DNA from 2 places in the Oceanobacillus sp. HCA-5259 genome. Region 1 is predicted to be linked to the other one. Evidence: predicted binding sites of a transcription regulator. Region 1 holds the regulator's gene; the other holds the start of a gene.
The links. Region 1 encodes LexA, which represses DNA repair genes until DNA is damaged. Its sites were predicted from a motif close to CGAACATATGTTCG; they were not measured.
Positions count from the first base shown of each region.

Region 2: a site for LexA is predicted at 5,308-5,321, ahead of uvrB (excinuclease ABC subunit UvrB). Genes of this name have one in related genera too.

Region 1 covers NZ_JBBKBV010000006.1:29,535-38,759, reverse strand. The annotation lists gene WKU33_RS05425 (Dps family protein) at 247-669, shown strand; gene miaA (tRNA (adenosine(37)-N6)-dimethylallyltransferase MiaA) at 698-1,633, shown strand; gene hfq (RNA chaperone Hfq) at 1,672-1,896, shown strand; gene WKU33_RS05410 (AAA family ATPase) at 2,136-3,050, shown strand; gene hflX (GTPase HflX) at 3,065-4,297, shown strand; gene WKU33_RS05400 (methionine gamma-lyase family protein) at 4,307-5,551, shown strand; gene glnA (type I glutamate--ammonia ligase) at 5,610-6,947, shown strand; gene lexA (transcriptional repressor LexA) at 7,001-7,624, opposite strand; gene WKU33_RS05385 (YneB family resolvase-like protein) at 7,915-8,580, shown strand; gene WKU33_RS05380 (DUF896 domain-containing protein) at 8,751-8,984, shown strand; gene tkt (transketolase) at 9,086-9,225, shown strand, end outside.
Region 2 covers NZ_JBBKBV010000007.1:111,563-120,787, reverse strand. The annotation lists gene WKU33_RS06640 (FdhF/YdeP family oxidoreductase) at 1-899, shown strand, start outside; gene fdhD (formate dehydrogenase accessory sulfurtransferase FdhD) at 912-1,724, shown strand; gene moaD (molybdopterin converting factor subunit 1) at 1,775-2,008, shown strand; gene WKU33_RS06625 (molybdenum cofactor guanylyltransferase) at 2,014-2,592, shown strand; gene WKU33_RS06620 (MogA/MoaB family molybdenum cofactor biosynthesis protein) at 2,611-3,123, shown strand; gene moaC (cyclic pyranopterin monophosphate synthase MoaC) at 3,140-3,628, opposite strand; gene WKU33_RS06610 (multicopper oxidase domain-containing protein) at 3,993-5,027, shown strand; gene uvrB (excinuclease ABC subunit UvrB) at 5,388-7,370, shown strand; gene uvrA (excinuclease ABC subunit UvrA) at 7,379-9,225, shown strand, end outside.

The DNA.
Region 1 (9,225 bases):
AGCGTCCTAGTTCTACCTGCCGTTCAGTTGCCCGGCGGACCTCCAGGTGGAAGATGCATTTACGCTAAATAAAAGGGATCACCTAAAAAAATTCTTCAAAGACAGCGAGCTGTTGATGAGGCTGATTTACTTTCCTGTTTTGAGGTGTGAAAGTTTTAGGGTATAACAAACACCTGAATGGAGTAAACTAGTAAGAAAAAATACATGAGGTGAAAAGCTTTGGATAACCAGTCGTTAATAAACTTTTTGAACCAATTACTATCCAATCACTTTATTCTGTATGTGAAGCTCCATCGTTACCATTGGTACGTTAAAGGGAAGAATTTTTTCCAGCTCCATGAACATTTTGAAGGGCTCTACAATCGTTCAGCAGACCAGCTTGATGAAGTTGCTGAACGAATCATTATGATCGGTGGCCAGCCGCTCGCGACAATGAGTATGTATTTGAAGCAAGGCACGCTTGAAGAAGCGAACGCGGATGATACAGAAGCGGAAATGATTACCCAATTAATTCATGATTTTGAGAAAATCGCAAATGAAATAAGAGAGACCGGTCTTGCATTAACTGCAGAATTTGCGGATGAACCGACGAATGATTTGCTTATTGAACAATTGGCGTCACTCGAGAAAGAACTATGGATGCTCCAGAGCTATCAGGAAGAGAAATAACAATTTATAATAATCTAGGGGTAATACGATGAAAAAAACAGTCATAGCCGTTGTTGGTCCAACAGCTGTTGGGAAAACAGCTCTCAGTATTTATCTTGCCAAACAACTGCAAGGAGAAATCATCAGCGGTGACTCGATGCAAGTGTACAAAGGGATGGATATCGGTACGGCTAAAATCCTTAAAGAAGAAATGGCAGGAATCCCCCATCATCTGCTTGATATGTTAGAGCCGACGGAAGATTATTCGGCAGCAGCATACAAAGCTGATGTGGAAAACAGAATCGAAGAAATTACCGCAAGAGGCCGCCTGCCTATAATTGTGGGCGGTAGCGGTCTATACATACAGGCTGCTTTATTTGATTATAATTTCCCTGACATCCCTCGGGATGAATTCAGGACTAAAAAGTTAGAAAATGAAGCAAGAGAAGAAGGGATTAACCAGATTTACCGCCGTCTTGAGGAGGTCGATCCCGACCAGGCAAGAAAAATTCACCCAAACAACCATCGCCGCGTTATTCGTGCGCTGGAAATATATGAAACTACCGGGAAAACAAAAACGGAATGGGAAAGTGAGCAAAAAAAAGAACCGAAGTACAATACATTGTTTATCGGGCTTGAAATGGAAAGAGCAACGCTTTATGAACGAATTAATGCCCGCGTGGATATGATGATGGAAGAAGGCCTGCTTGAAGAAGTTACGGCCCTCTATCATGCGGGTTACGCAAATACCCAGGCAATGAAAGCGATTGGCTATAAAGAATTTATTCCGTATTTAGAAGGCAAAGAAGGTCTGGATGAAGCAGTCGAGAAATTGAAACAAAATTCAAGACGCTATGCAAAAAGGCAATTTACCTGGTTTAAAAACCAATTGCCAGTAGAGTGGTTTTCGATCCATCCGGAAGAAAAAGAGGAAAAGTTTACAATGATTTTGCAAAAGATAGCAGGAATATTGAAAATGAAGTAGAATTAAGATTATATAGATAGAAAAAGGGAGGAAGTACCATGGCACAAAATGTCAACATTCAAGAACATTATTTAAATCAATTAAGAAAAAATCACACTTCGGTTACTGTCTTTCTGACAAATGGATTTCAATTACGAGGGATTATCAAAGCGTTTGATAATTTTACGATTTTACTGGAAACCGACGGAAAGCAGCAACTAATTTTCAAACACGCAATTTCAACTTTTGCGCCAGTGAAAAATGTTAACTTAGAAAATGAGTAATAACGACGGATGCTATTATTGGCATCCGTTTTCTAATGAAACTTCTATCCTCCCACTTGCTGAATGAGTTTTACTTTATAGCATTCCTGTAAAAAGGAAGTTCGATTAAGTACTCTCATGTATGGGGCGACATCGAACCCGCGCACTTAGCCTGGATGGACACTACTGTCTTTGAATTTGGGCGTTTGTCACCCTTTTATGATTATTTACGTATACTGGGATGACGAAGGAGTGAGTATATGGAAACGGAAATGAGAGCGAGCCGGAATGGCCGGATCAATATTGTTTTGCAAGATACTCTATCCCAGACTGAAAGAAAGCGTTCAGCCGGTTTTAATAATCAGTTCAAACAAATAGAGGAAGCTTTTAACTCGTTTGTTGGCGTTAAACAAATTAAAACAACGATAAAACAAATTTATGCGACCGTACTTATTAACGAAAAAAGAAAGGAAGCAGGGCTTTCTTCTAACCAGCAAGTATTGCATATGTTATTTAAGGGCAATCCCGGTACAGGAAAAACAACACTTGCACGCAGACTTGCTAAATTATATGTTGACCTTGGAATCCTTTCGAAGGGACATTTTATTGAAGCGGAACGGGCCGATCTTGTTGGGGAATATATTGGACAGACGGCGCAAAAAACAAGAGCGCTAATTGAAAAAGCAATGGGGGGCATTCTCTTTATCGATGAAGCCTATTCACTTGCCCGCGGTGGAGAAAAGGACTTTGGTAAAGAGGCGATTGATACACTTGTAAAACATATGGAAGACGGTCACAAGGATTTCATTCTTATACTCGCAGGTTATCCCTCTGAAATGGGCCGATTTCTTTCGACCAATCCAGGACTGGAATCGCGGTTTCCGTTTATTCTTGATTTTCCCGATTATAAATTGGAAGAATTAATGGAAATAGCACATCAAATGGTTCGATTAAGGGAATATCAATTAACAATGGAAGCGGACAGAAAGCTAAGGGATTATTTATATCATCAATTAGCAACGAAAGGAAGACATTTCGCCAATGCCCGTTCGGTACGGAACTTGATGGAAAAGGCGATTCGGTTACAGGCATACCGACTCGTCCAGACGGAAAATTACCAACCGGAAAGGCTAATGGAAATTACCGCAGCAGATATTAAATTTGAAAATGAGTAAAAGAGAGGTAACTTATGGCAGAAAAGATTTTAGTTATCGCAGTAAGAAAGCCAGAACAATTACAGGAACGGTTTCAATCGTCACTCGATGAAATAATCTCATTGAGTAATACAGCCGGCGGGAAAGTGGAGGGGGTTTTCACGCAAAATCGCAACCACATCCATCCGGCAACCTACCTCGGTGAAGGGAAATTGAGGGAGATTAAAGATGAGGTTGAAGCAAAGGAAATCGACCTTGTTATTTCCAACGATGAATTGTCTAGCGGCCAATTAAGGAATTTAAATAATTATCTAGGAGTCCGGATTATTGATCGGAGCCAGCTGATCTTAGATATCTTTGCGCAGCGGGCTCAAACGAAAGAAGGTAAGCTGCAAGTGGAGCTTGCCCAATTGGAATATTTATTACCAAGATTACGAGGTCAGGGAATTGAATTATCCCGTCTCGGCGGTGGAATTGGGACAAGAGGTCCGGGAGAAACGCAATTAGAAACAGACCGCCGTCATATCCGGCGCAGAATCGGTGATATTAAAAATCGCCTAAAACTTGTTGTCAACCAGCGTGAGCAATACCGGAAACGCAGAAGGAATAATGCGATTTTCCAGATTGCCATTGTCGGGTATACAAATGCTGGAAAATCAACTTTATTTAATCAATTAACGGATAGTAATACACTTCAGGAAGATAAGCTTTTTGCGACACTGGATCCATTAACGAGGAGGGTCGTACTCCCCTCTGGATTTCAAGCGATAATGACCGATACGGTTGGTTTCCTTCAGGATCTTCCGACATCTCTTATTGCAGCATTCCGTTCAACATTAGAGGAAGTTGCAGAAGCTGATTTTCTTTTACATGTTATCGATGTATCCCATGTGGATTACGAACAACATATTGAAACAGTGGAAGAACTTTTACAGGAATTGGATGCAGATCAATTGCCGATGTTATATATTTATAATAAGAAAGACCTTCTAGAGGAAGATTTCATTGCTCACGAACGCCCGTATTCTCTTGTTTCTGCGTACGAAGAAGAAGATATGCAGCTCATCTTAAGGAAAATAGAAGAGATGTTAAAAGAGGTATGGGTGCCGTTCCATGTCGCGCTGGAAGCAAATGAAGGCAGACTGATGGTCCAATTGGAGCAAGAAGCAATCCTTACAGATAAGTCCTATAATGAAGCGGATAATCGCTATCATATTAAAGGATACATTCGAGAAAATCATGCATTATTAAACAGATTAAAGGAGTAATGAACAAATATGCTTTTGGACTTAATCAACCAGACAGAACAAGATATTAAAACATTGAAAGAACAAGTAAATACCGTAGTGGAGAAAAATCAGCAACGTGTGCTCGATGCTTTTATTGAAAATCGGGTAAGTGACAGCCATTTTAACTCTACAACTGGTTATGGGTATGATGATATGGGCAGGGACGCGCTTGAAGCGGTATATCGTGATGTATTCGGGACAGAAGATGCGCTCGTCCGTCCCCAACTCGTTTCCGGTACACATGCCATCTCGACCGCCTTATTTGGTGTGCTTCGACCAGGAGATGAACTCCTATATATAACAGGAAAGCCGTACGATACGCTCGAAGAAGTAGTTGGTAAAAGAGGAAATTCTCCAGGTTCATTAAAAGAGTATGCAATCGGTTATGGAGAAGTTGATTTGCAGGAGGACGGGGCTGTTGATTTTGCTGCCGTCAGTCAAAGAATCCGAGCAAATACGAAAGTAATCGGCATTCAGCGTTCAAAAGGTTATGATGACCGACCTTCTTTCACAGTGGCAGAAATTAAAGAAATGGTCGATTTTGTAAAAGAAATAAAAGATGACGTTATCGTATTTGTTGATAATTGTTACGGTGAATTTGTGGAAGAGCTGGAACCAACTCATGTAGGTGTTAATCTGATGGCAGGGTCCCTCATTAAAAATCCAGGCGGAGGAATTGTTCGCTCTGGTGGCTATATTGTGGGAGACGAACTTTTGGTCGAACAATGTGCCAACCGTTTAACTGCACCTGGACTAGGGAAAGAAAGCGGAGCGACATTAAACATGCTGCAAGAACTGTTTCAAGGATTTTTCCTCGCTCCTCATGTAGTTGGCGAAGCATTAAAGGGCGCAATATTTACATCACGATTCCTTGAATTGGCCGGGTTTACAACGACACCAGCTTACCAGAGCAAACGGACCGATTTAATCCAATCCGTCACATTCGATACAGCGGAGCAAATGATTGCATTTTGCCAGGCAATCCAAGAGAATTCCCCTGTAAATGCTTATGTGACACCATTTCCAAGTGAAATGCCAGGCTATGAAGATGAAGTCATTATGGCAGGGGGAACATTCATCCAAGGATCAAGCATTGAATTATCCGCAGATGGACCAATCCGTGCTCCGTACACGGCTTACGTTCAAGGGGGGCTTACGTATTCCCACGTAAAACTTGCTTTAACCCGGGCAGTCACAGCACTTGAGAAAAAAGGTTTTCTCCTCGTTGAATAGGGTATAGTAATATTTGGGTGGAGATTAACATCCAAACTAATAGTTGGAGGAGATTTAGTTGGGAACCGAAATTACAAAGGAAACGATCAAAGAAAAGATTAAAGAGGAAAATGTCCGCTTTATTAGACTGCAATTTACCGATATTCTTGGAACAATTAAAAATGTGGAGATACCACTCAGTCAATTGGATAAAGCGTTAAACAATAAGATGATGTTTGATGGTTCTTCAATCGAAGGGTTCGTGCGTATTGAGGAATCAGACATGTATTTATATCCGGACTTAGATTCCTTTGTTGTATTTCCTTGGACATCTGATAAAGGAAAAGTAGCCCGTTTCATCTGTGATATTTACAATGCGGATGGAACACCATTTTCGGGATGTCCCCGTTATATTTTAAAAAGAAATTTGAAACGGATGGAAGAGCTCGGATTTGATACATTTAATATCGGTACCGAACCGGAATTCTTTTTATTCAAGCTGAATGAAAAAGGTGAACCAATTCTTGAGTTGAATGATCACGGTGGTTATTTCGATCTTGCCCCGACAGATCTTGGGGAAAACTGCAGGCGGGATATTGTTCTGGAACTGGAAGAAATGGGCTTTAAAATTGAAGCATCGCACCATGAGGGTGCACCAGGACAACATGAAATTGACTTTGAATACTCGGATGCTGTTCGTCACGCGGACGATATCCAAACGTTTAAGCTTGTCGTTAAAACGGTCGCAAGAAGACATAATCTGCACGCGACATTTATGCCGAAACCACTATTTGGTGTAGACGGCTCAGGGATGCATGTCAACATGTCCCTGTTTAAAGACGGTGAAAATATGTTTTTTGATGAAGCAAGTGAACGCCAATTGACGGATATAGCTAGCCAATTTATCGCTGGGCTTCTGGAACATGCAACTAACTTCACTGCAGTGACAAACCCAATTGTAAACTCATATAAACGGCTCGTACCAGGTTACCAAGCACCTTGTTATGTAGCTTGGTCCAGTTCGAACCGGAGTCCGTTATTACGGATACCAAGTTCAAGAGGTGTGAGTACACGTGTTGAAGTAAGAAGTGTGGATCCGGCATCAAATCCATATTTGGCACTTTCTGTCTTGCTTGCTTCAGGCCTAGACGGGATCGAACATAAATTACAACCACCACAAGCAGTTGACCAGAACATTTATGCAATGACGAAAAAAGAAAGAATAGAAAATGGAGTGAAAGATTTACCAGCCACATTGAAAGAAGCGCTTGATGAGATGGAAAAAGACCCTGTCATTATTCAGGCACTAGGAAAACATCTCTATCAAAATTATGTGGAAGCAAAAGAATATGAGTGGCAAATGTTTAATAATACAGTTCATCCTTGGGAGCGCGAACAATATTTAACATCCTATTAATCTTGTAAACAAAACATCTGATCTTTGCACCGAATGCGAAGATCAGATGTTTTTTAATGAATATCTCTGTATAATCCGATTACTTTACCTAAAATACTAACCTTTTCATAAAATAATGGTTCCATTGTAGCGTTTTCTGGTTGCAAGCGAATCATTTTTTCTTCTTTAAAGAAACGCTTCACCGTTGCCTCGTCATCATCTGTCATCGCTACAACGATATCTCCATTATTAGCCGTGTTCTGCTGTTTTACAATGACCATGTCACCTTCAAGAATACCAGCTTCAATCATACTTTCACCTTCAATGACAAGGACAAATAAATTATCATCCGGGCTCGCATGTGAACTCGGCACAGGGACATACTCCTCGATATTTTCAACAGCGGTAATGGGTATTCCAGCAGTAACCTTACCGATTACTGGAGCATAACGAGCTGTATTTTTCGGAATATTCCCTTCACCGTCTTGATCTAATATTTCAATGGCCCTTGGCTTAGTCGGGTCACGACGGATAAACCCTTTTGCTTCTAATCTTTCCAAGTGTCCATGAACGGTTGAACTCGATGCAAGTCCGACAGCCACAGCGATTTCTCGAACGGATGGTGGATAACCTTTTGCATGAACTTCTTTTTTTATAAAATCTAAAATCATCTGTTGTCTTTTAGAAACTTTTGTCATCTATTTATCACCTCTTACATAGGATTTATTATTACTAGTTTACCATCGTAAGAAAGATTATGCAAACGTTCGTTCGAAAAAACTGTTGACAGGACCACTTGTTCGTGCGATAATACGTTCTAGAACAAAAGTTCTAAAAAAGTGGAGGGATTTAACTATGTTCAATAGATTATTTGCGAAGTATTCAAAAGAAGATATATTCTTTACTGTCGGTTTCATCTTAACTTTGGTATTCTTATATTTCTCTCTCATTGCCAATGCTTAATCACCCAAGAAGGAGAAATCGAATCGTGAAAGCAGTCATCTATTGTAGAGTAAGCACAGATAAAAAAGAACAGGAATCATCACTCGCTAGGCAAAAAGAAGAATTGTATGAACTAGCGACCCGACAAGGATTGGATGTCGTTACATGTATTGAAGAGCAGGTGAGTGGTTATGAGATTAATAGGGACGGTATCTTTGAAATGCTTGAACATTTTTCAAATGAGGAAGCGGAATGCCTATTAATTCAAGATGAAACGAGACTAGGTAGAGGGAATACGAAAATAGCCCTGTTTCATCAATTACAAAAGTTAAATATTTCTATATACACAGCGATTCATGATGGAGAGCTGGAATTATCAGAATCAGATTCTATGGTTTTACAGATTGTCGGTATTGTCGAGGAATACCAAAGGAAAATTCATAATTTGAAAATTAAACGTGGAATGCAACGGGCAGTAAAAGATGGATATAATCCGAGAAATAATTTAAAAAATATCGGAAAAGCACCGGGGAGAGAAAGATTGGAAGTGCCGCTTGAGGAAATTGTACGTCTTCGCGATAAAAAACTTACTTTCGGGGAAATCACAAGCACATTAAATGGCTTGGGGTATAATATTTCAAAAGCAACCGTCCACCGTCGTTATCAAGAGTATGAACAAAATAGCGACCTGCAAAATGAAAACCTTAAATGAGACAAGTTGTATTGCTTGTCTTTTTTTGTTTTATGCTTTATAAATAAATGTGAAAAACAATAATAATACTACAAATAATTACGGTTATTATTGTACAAAGTAGGGTATTATTACATGTTAGATACAACCTGCATTAATCCTTCATGGAAACTGTAAGAGGAGGTACATATATGTTATCAAAAGAAAAACTTGCGCGGATTAACGAGCTAGCAAAAAAAGCAAAAAAATCCTCCCTAACCGATGAGGAAAAATCCGAGCAAAAACAACTCCGCGAAGAATATTTACAAAACATCCGCGGTTCATTTACAAACCAACTGAAAACCCTTAAAGTTATTGATCCAGCAGGTAATGACGTCACTCCACTAAAGGTGAAAGATATGCAAAAAAGAAATGAAAAGCACTAATTTGTTTGGGCATTCGACTTAATTCGCTTGTGAAGTTTGCACATTCATTATAGAATAGAAAATAGATACATATTATTGTGGAACTTTGAAAGGAGATAATTATGTCTAATATTGAACAACTATCGATCAATACGATCCGCACACTTTCAATTGATGCGATTGAGAAAGCCAATTCTGGCCACCCGGGTCTACCGATGGGTGCTGCACCTATGGCCTACACGCTATGGACTGATTTTATGAA
Region 2 (9,225 bases), on a different contig from region 1:
GTAATTTCCTGGAAACGATGCCGAATCCGGATTTTGTGGAACGTTGCTTAGCGAATATCGATCTCCGAGTGCACCAGGATATCATCTTCAACACATCTACCTTAGTCGATGCGAAAGAAGCGGTCATTGTTCTTCCAGCCATGACAAGGTATGAGCAAGAAGGAGGAGGAACCTCAACATCGACAGAGCGGATGGTTTATTTTTCACCAGAGATTAAGGGACCACGGATTGAAGAAGCGAGATGTGAGTGGGAAGTTTATGTGGACTTAGCGAAACGTGTTAAGCCGGAAGAGAGTGATTTAATCAATTTCACATCTGCGGCTGAGATTCGAGAAGAAATTGCGAAAGCAGCGCCGAATTATGACGGCATTCAGCGTTTGAAGAATCGCGGCGATTTGTTCCAGTGGGGAGGAGCCTGGCTCTGTGAAGACGGAATATGCCCGACACCGGACGGAAGAGGTAATCTAATTGCGGTGGAAATTCCTGAACACCGGAAGCCGGAAGGGCATTTCCATGTAACGACGAGAAGAGGAAAACAATTCAATTCAATGATTTATGACGAATTAGATCCATTTAATGCAGCGGACCGGGATGATGTGCTGATGAATGAATTGGATGCAGCAGAACTTGGTGTTGCGGAAGGAGATCCCATTGTTGTCTATAATCAATATGGCATGTATAAAGGGCAAGCGAAGTTCGTAAATATTAAAGCCGGAAATATTGAACTTCATTGGCCAGAGGGGAATGTAGTCATCCCGCAAGGCGTATATGAAGAATTTGCGGGGATACCGGAATATACAACCCTTGTTATTGTGGAAAAGGCTGATAGTTTCTATGCGCATAAAGATATGAAATATAAAGAGAAGCGGATCGAGGAGCTGGAAATGGAGCCAAGCTAAGGAGGGATTCCGATGAGCATTGTCGATGAACCGGGGTGGAAGACGATTAAGATTAAGGGAACCCATCAAGAAAATGTGTCGGAAGCAATAGCGGCAGAGTTTCCCTTAACCTTGATGCTGGATGGTCATGAGTTTGCGACGATTGTTTGTTCTCCAGGTCAACTGGAAGATTTAGTCGTTGGATTTCTTGCTTCGGAAGGGGTCATCCGTACAGCTGCTGAAATAAAAGAGATCCAAGTTGATGTGTATACAGGTTTCTCCCATATCGCACTCCATAAACCAGTGCAACCGGATCAATTTGATCACTCCAGCCGTATAATTGGATCTTGTTGCGGGAAAAGCCGCCAGTTTTATTTTAAAAGTGATGCCCGGGTAGCGAAGACGATAACTAGCGAGCTTGAAGTAACGGTTGATCAGTGCATGCAATTGATGAAAGGGTTGATGAATAGCTCACCTGAATTTGAACGGACTGGAGGCGTCCATAATGCGGCGCTTGCAACACCAACTGATTTATTGTTCACCCGCACAGATATTGGCAGGCATAATGCGCTTGATAAAGTATTTGGGGCCATGCTCCAAGGTAACATTCCTGCAAGGGGAAAACTTGTTGTCTTCAGTGGGAGAGTCTCATCAGAAGTATTACTAAAAATTTCAAAAATGGGAATCGGGATTATTTTGTCCAAATCCGCTGTTACAGATCTTGCTGTGAAACTAGCTGATGAACTTGGAATAACGGTTATTGGATTTTTGCGGGGCGACCGGATGAATATTTATACACGTCCTGACCGTGTGCGCGGGATCGACCCTTATTTGCAGTGCGATTAGTCATGTGCTACCATTTTTGTAATACGTTGTGATATGAAGGAGGATGTGACTTGATTAAAGTATTACTATTTGCTGAATTACAGGAAACAACTGGGAAGTCGAATCTGGATATTCCAGTACAAAATATCACTGTCCAGCAATTGAAAGAAAAACTTAAAACAAATTATCCACAGTTGAATTTACATGACGTGATGACGGCTATTAATGAAGAATATGCAAAGGAAGATGACGCGATTACGTCAGGTGATACCGTTGCTTTCATTCCTCCGGTCAGTGGTGGTTAAATGGCATGGTGATGGGAACTATTGTTGGCGTAATTTTAGCAGGTGGGAAATCACGTAGATTCGGAAGTCCCAAATCGTTTGCAGTGAAAGATAACAAAGCATTTTTCCAGTGGTCGCTTGATGCGATTACACCAGTTGTTGATGATACGATTCTTATTACAAATCAAGACCTGGAAGGAAAGTTTCCACCAGAATTGGAAGTGGAGATTGTTACCGATATGGAAAAGTTTGCCGGGAAAGGTCCGCTTGCTGGGCTATATACTGCAATGCAAGAGAAAAAAGCTTGTTGGTATGCGGTTATACCAACAGATGTCCCGTTTATGGCAAAGGAAGTTTTCGAGCGATTACTAACGGAAAGAAAGGGAGTACAAGCGGTAATTCCAGTTGTTAATGAAAGACTGCAACCATTGATTGGACTTTATCATCATACACTTAAACAACGAATCAAGATATTGCTCGAAACGGATAGATTGCATATGCGTGCACTGCTAGATGAAGCGGACGTGAAATATGTGCCGTTTTCTGATGAATTGCCTTTTATTAACATAAATCGGTTAGAGGACTATAATAGCCATATTCGATGAGGGATCGAGGGATTAGTGATGCATGAAGAGCATAAAACACTTGCGCCGAATTTCATTAATTGCGCAGTGTTAACAATTAGTGACACACGAGATAAGCAAAATGATAAAAGTGGAAAACTGATTATTGATTTATTGAATAATGATAAACATGAGGTTACTTGTTATGAAATTGTACCGGATGATGCGGAAGTCATTAAAGCAACAATGAAATTACTAGTTAAAAATCAGTCGGTAGATGCGGTTATACTAAATGGAGGTACTGGAATTGCTGCCAGGGATGTGACGATTGAAGCGGTGCAGCCTCTTTTTGCAAAGGAATTGCCGGGATTTGGCGAATTGTTCCGGATGATTAGTTACGAAGAGGATATTGGAAGTGCAAGTATGTTGTCCCGAGCGACATGCGGATCCATTAATCACCGTCTCGTCTTCATTATACCTGGTTCAACAGGAGCCGTCCGACTAGCGATGGAGAAACTTATCCTACCAGAAATCGCACATGGCGTTCATGAACTGAAAAAGGATTTAAGCTGAGATTACAAGCAGAGTATCAAGACTTCCGCTTGTAATCTCCGCTTTTTCCGCCGCTTTTTTGGAGCAGATAGGTTTCTCCGATTACAATTCCTTTATCGATTGCCTTACACATATCATAGATAGTTAAGGCGGCTGTCGTAACGGCAGTTAGTGCTTCCATTTCCACGCCGGTATTGCCGATTGTTTTTACTTCCGCTAGAATAATTAATTCATAGTCTCCTGACTCCGATCGATTCCATTCAAACTGAATAGAAACACCACTGATTGGAATCGGATGACACATTGGAATCAAGTTGGATGTTTGCTTCGTCCCCATGATGCCGGCAACTTCTGCAACGCCAAGGACATCTCCTTTTTTATTCTTCTGTTCCACAATATTGTTATAGATCTCCTGAGACATCTTCACACTAGATCTTGCTGTTGCTGTACGATTGGTTGCCTGCTTTTCTGTTATATCGACCATCCTGGCTCTGCCTTGCTCATCGAAATGCGTAAACTCCTTCATATCCATCCCCCTTATATCTATTAATTACAGTTTAATGAATTGTGTTCTCATTGACAAATATCAGCGTAACCCAGTCCTAAAGTCTCTTCTTTTATTGTGAATTGAATTACAAATACACCCTATTTTAGTTTGTGATATTTACAAGGTGATTATAGGGTAAACCCTTTTAATTTCAATGTTTGAGGTGACATAAAACGTTCACAAACAAATTAAAATAAGTGACCGAAATCACATATTGATTGAGCGAATTATCCTATACTTTAAATAGAGATGAAGATGTGCTATCGGTCAAGCAGATAACAAATAAACAGTAATTCATATGGCTGATAGACTTCAATCACATAAAAAACATGAGGTGATTAAAATGATGAGAAGAGTGAGTTATTTATTCGGTATCGGATTTGTTGCTAGTGCGATGTTGTTATCTGCTTGTGGTCAAGATTTAGCTGAAACGGAATTGGGTGAAAATGCCGCTCAGGCTGTACAGACAGAAGAAACGGTTGAAGCGGAAATTATTAAACCACACCAAGATTTAAACCAAGAACCTGTTCCGTTAAAAGTTGAACGCGACGGTACAGATGTTTATGTTGAAATGACTTCACAAATTACAGACATTGAAATTGCGCCAGGCGAGATTTATAAAGCATGGACATTCAATGGTGAGGCTCCGGGACCGTTAGTAGTTATTGAAGAAGGGGACACGATACATTTTACACTAGATAATATCGATCCGGCGATTCCACACAGCATAGATTTGCATGCAGTTCATACTGCTCCAGATAAAGGTTTTGCTGACATCTCCCCAAATGAAAAAGGAACATTTGTTTACAAAGCGTCAAGTCCAGGAGTATTTATGTATCACTGTGGTACAGACCCGGTTCTTTCCCATATTGCAAATGGAATGCATGGTGTTATCATTGTTAAGCCAAAAGATGGCTACCCAACTGATGACGAGGTTGACCAAGAGTATGTCATCATTCAAAACGAATGGTACAAATACAATGACCTTGACGATATGACAAATGGTCTTCCATCTCAAGTTGTTTTCTCCTCTAAAGAACTAGAAGGTGGGGGTCAGCCGAATACGAACGGTACGACAACCGCATTAAAAGATGAGCCGCTTCAAGCACAAGTGGGAGATAAGATTCGTTTTTACTTGAATAATGTTGGACCGAATGAAGTAAGCTCGTTCCACGTCATTGGCACAATTTTGGAAGCCGTCTATATGGATGGACATCCTGCAAACCATCTAAAAGGAATGCAAACTGTGATGCTTCCCGCAAGCGGAGGCGCAATCGTCGAATTTCAGGTGAAAGAAGCCGGGATATACAGTTTTGTTACCCATCAATTCAATCACGCAACGAAAGGCGCGGTTGGTGTAATCGAAGTAACAGAATAATCAACCATACAAATGGTAAGATATTAGAAATCTGTTCACCCGATAAATTTTTATTAAAATAAAGACTTTGTGTAGTTTGTTTAACAGCTGCACAAAGTCTTTGTTTTGTAACGAGAAGCAACCCTCTAAACAGTAAAGATTCATAAGAAAGGCTCGCTAGCGGCCTGCGGAAATTGAAGGTGTGAAAGCGGGAAAGAAGGTTTCCGTTCATGTTTCTTAATTATAAGCCAAATAAAATGAGTGATTATGCATTTTCGTCATTGATTTTTAAAATATCAAACGAATGGACGTTCGTTTTTCTTTAATTATTTCATCCGTTTGTGGTAAAATAGTTACTAGATATTTAGGGAGGCAGAACTCGTGAATAATAAGTTTGAACTCGTATCGAATTATGAACCGGCTGGTGATCAGCCACAAGCAATCGACGAACTTGTGCAAAAGGTTTTGGCAGGTCAAAGACACCAAACACTACTTGGTGCAACTGGAACAGGGAAAACATTTACCGTATCGAACGTGGTAAAGGAAATCAACCGTCCGACATTAGTAATTGCTCATAATAAAACCTTAGCGGGTCAACTATATAGTGAGTTTAAAGAGTTTTTCCCAAATAACGCAGTAGAATATTTTGTCAGTTATTATGACTATTATCAGCCAGAAGCTTATGTACCATCAACAGACACTTTCATTGAAAAAGATGCAAGTGTGAACGATGAAATAGATAAACTCCGGCACTCCGCAACCTCGGCTCTGTTTGAGCGCGAGGATGTACTTATTGTTGCCAGTGTATCCTGTATTTATGGTCTCGGTAGTCCAGAAGAATATGGTAGTCAAGTCCTTTCCTTACGAATGGGGATGGAGAAGGACCGTGACCAGTTATTACGGGATCTAGTAGATATACAATATGCAAGAAATGATATCGAATTCCAGCGGGGGACGTTCCGAGTTCGTGGTGATTCGGTGGAAATTATTCCTGCATCCAGGGAAGAGCATTGTATCCGGATTGAATTTTTTGGTGATGAAATCGATCGAATTCGTGAGGTGGATGCCCTAACCGGCGAAATTATCGGTGATAGGGAACACGTGGCAATTTTCCCGGCATCCCACTTCGTTACCCGCGAAGATATTATGAAAAAAGCAATCCAGAACATCGAAAAAGAGTTGGAAGAACGCTTGAAAGTATTACGTTCGGAAAATAAACTGCTGGAAGCGCAGCGGATTGAGCAGCGGACGAATTATGATCTTGAAATGATGCGTGAGATGGGTTTTTGTTCCGGAATCGAGAACTATTCCCGGCATCTAACATTAAGAGAGGCTGGAGCGACCCCGTATACATTGCTTGATTATTTTCCAGATGACTTTTTAGTCGTTATCGATGAGTCCCATGTTACATTACCGCAAATTCGGGGGATGTATAATGGAGACCAGGCGAGAAAGCAAGTGCTTGTGGATCACGGTTTCCGGCTACCATCAGCACTCGATAACCGGCCACTTCGTTTTGAAGAATTCGAAGAGAAGACGAATCAACTCATTTATGTATCAGCAACACCAGGTCCCTATGAACTGGAGCATTCTCCGGAAATGACGGAACAAATTATCCGACCGACGGGATTACTTGATCCGAAAATTGAAGTACGTCCTATCGAAGGGCAAATTGATGACCTGATTGAAGAAATCAATGAACGGACCGAAAGGAATGAACGAGTCCTGGTCACAACACTAACGAAGAAAATGTCAGAGGATTTAACCGACTATCTGAAGGAGCTTGGTATAAAAGTAGCCTACTTACATTCAGAAATTAAAACCCTCGAGCGAATTGAAGTTATTCGCGATTTACGGGTTGGAAAATATGATGTTTTGATTGGAATCAACCTACTTCGGGAAGGATTAGATATACCGGAAGTTTCGCTTGTCGTTATTCTGGATGCGGATAAAGAGGGCTTCCTGCGCTCCGAACGTTCCCTTATTCAAACGATTGGCCGTGCTGCCCGTAATGAAAATGGGGAAGTTATTATGTATGCCGACAAGATTACGGATTCGATGCAGAAGGCATTAGATGAAACAAATCGTAGACGGCAAATCCAGATTGCCTATAATGAAAAACATGGAATTACACCAAAAACAATCAAAAAAGATATTCGCGATGTCATAAAAGCAACGATTGAAGCAGCGGATGAAGAAACAGAAGAGAAGAAAATTACTAGCTTTGCCAAAGTTACGAAGAAGAATCGCCCGCAAGTTATCGAACAACTCGAGAAGGAAATGCGGGAAGCAGCAAAAGCGCTTGATTTTGAAAAAGCGGCAGAGCTTCGTGATATTGTTTTCGAACTTAAAGCGGAAGGATGAGCATGTACATGCCAGAGAAAAAACAAATTGTAGTACAAGGAGCGAGAGAGCATAACTTAAAAGGGATAGATGTGACGATACCGAAAAATAAATTGGTCGTCGTCACAGGTCTATCCGGTTCAGGGAAATCCTCTCTCGCCTTTGATACGATCTATGCAGAAGGACAAAGACGCTATGTCGAGTCATTGTCCGCCTATGCCAGAATGTTTCTAGGTCAAACGAATAAACCGGATGTAGATGTGATTGAAGGCTTATCACCGGCGATTTCAATTGACCAGAAAACGACGAGTAACAACCCGAGATCAACCGTTGCAACTGTAACAGAAATTTATGATTATTTACGATTGTTATATGCGCGAGTAGGACATCCAACATGTCCGATTCACGGTATTGAAATCACTTCACAAACGGTTCAACAGATGGTCGACCGCGTGATGGAATATCCAGAACGGACGAGAATGCAGATTCTTGCTCCTGTTGTTTCTGGAAGAAAGGGAGAGCATGTCAAGGTATTAGAGAAGCTCCGTCAAGAAGGTTATGTTCGCCTGCGAATTGACGGCGAGATGCGGGAAATCCATGAAGATATTAGTCTTGAGAAGAATAAGAAACATTCAATCGAAGTAGTCATCGACCGAATTGTCGTTAAACCGGACATTGAAGGCAGGCTTGCAGACTCGATTGAAACGGGGCTCCGGTTAGGTGAGGGGCGGATAATTGTTGATGTGATCGGTGAGGAAGAACTCATATTCAGTGAAGATCACTCGTGTCCGATTTGCGGATTTTCCATTGGAGAAATTGAGCCTAGACTATTTTCCTTTAATAGTCCGTTCGGAGCTTGTCCAACTTGTGATGGACTTGGTACGAAACTTGAAGTTGACCTAGACCTTGTGATCCCTGACTGGGATTTAACACTTGAGGAGCATGCGATTGTACCTTGGAAGCCCATTAGCTCCCAATACTACCCTCAGCTTTTAAAGAGTGTGTGTGACCATTACGGTATAGCAATGGATATTCCGGTTAAAGATATCCCGAAAAAACAAATGGACATCATTTTATATGGGAGCGGCAAAGAGAAAATTCGTTTTTATTTCAAAAATGACTTCGGAAAAGTCCGTGACGTGGATATTATCTTTGAAGGTGTGATGAATAACATCAACCGCCGGTACCATGAAACGTCATCTGACTTTACAAGAGAGACATTGGAGAAATATATGGCGGTAAACAATTGTAAGACTTGTAAAGGACACCGCCTGAAAAAAGAAGCGTTATCTGTTCTCATTGACGGTAAACATATTAGCAAGATCACCGAGTATTCTGTTGTGGAGGCAATGAATTTCATTAAAGATCTGAAGCTCTCTGAAAAAGAACAACAGATTGCTAAACTCGTCCTTAAAGAAATTGAGAATCGGCTAAGCTTTTTAAATAATGTCGGGCTGGATTATTTAACACTTTCCCGTTCAGCAGGAACACTTTCTGGTGGAGAAGCACAGCGAATCCGTCTTGCAACGCAGATCGGTTCCGCTTTAACAGGCGTTCTTTATGTATTAGACGAACCATCTATTGGCTTGCATCAGCGTGATAATGACAAGTTGATTGAATCATTGAAAAAAATGCGTGACCTTGATAATACGTTAATTGTCGTTGAGCATGATGAAGATACAATGCTTGCAGCGGATTGGCTCATTGATATTGGTCCAGGTGCAGGTGAACATGGCGGTGAGATTATCGCAAGTGATACTCCGGAAAATGTGATGAATGATGATGAATCCCTAACTGGCAGATATTTGGCTGGTAAAGAATTCATTCCGTTACCGGCAACAAGGCGGAAACCGGATGATCGTTATATAGAAGTCAT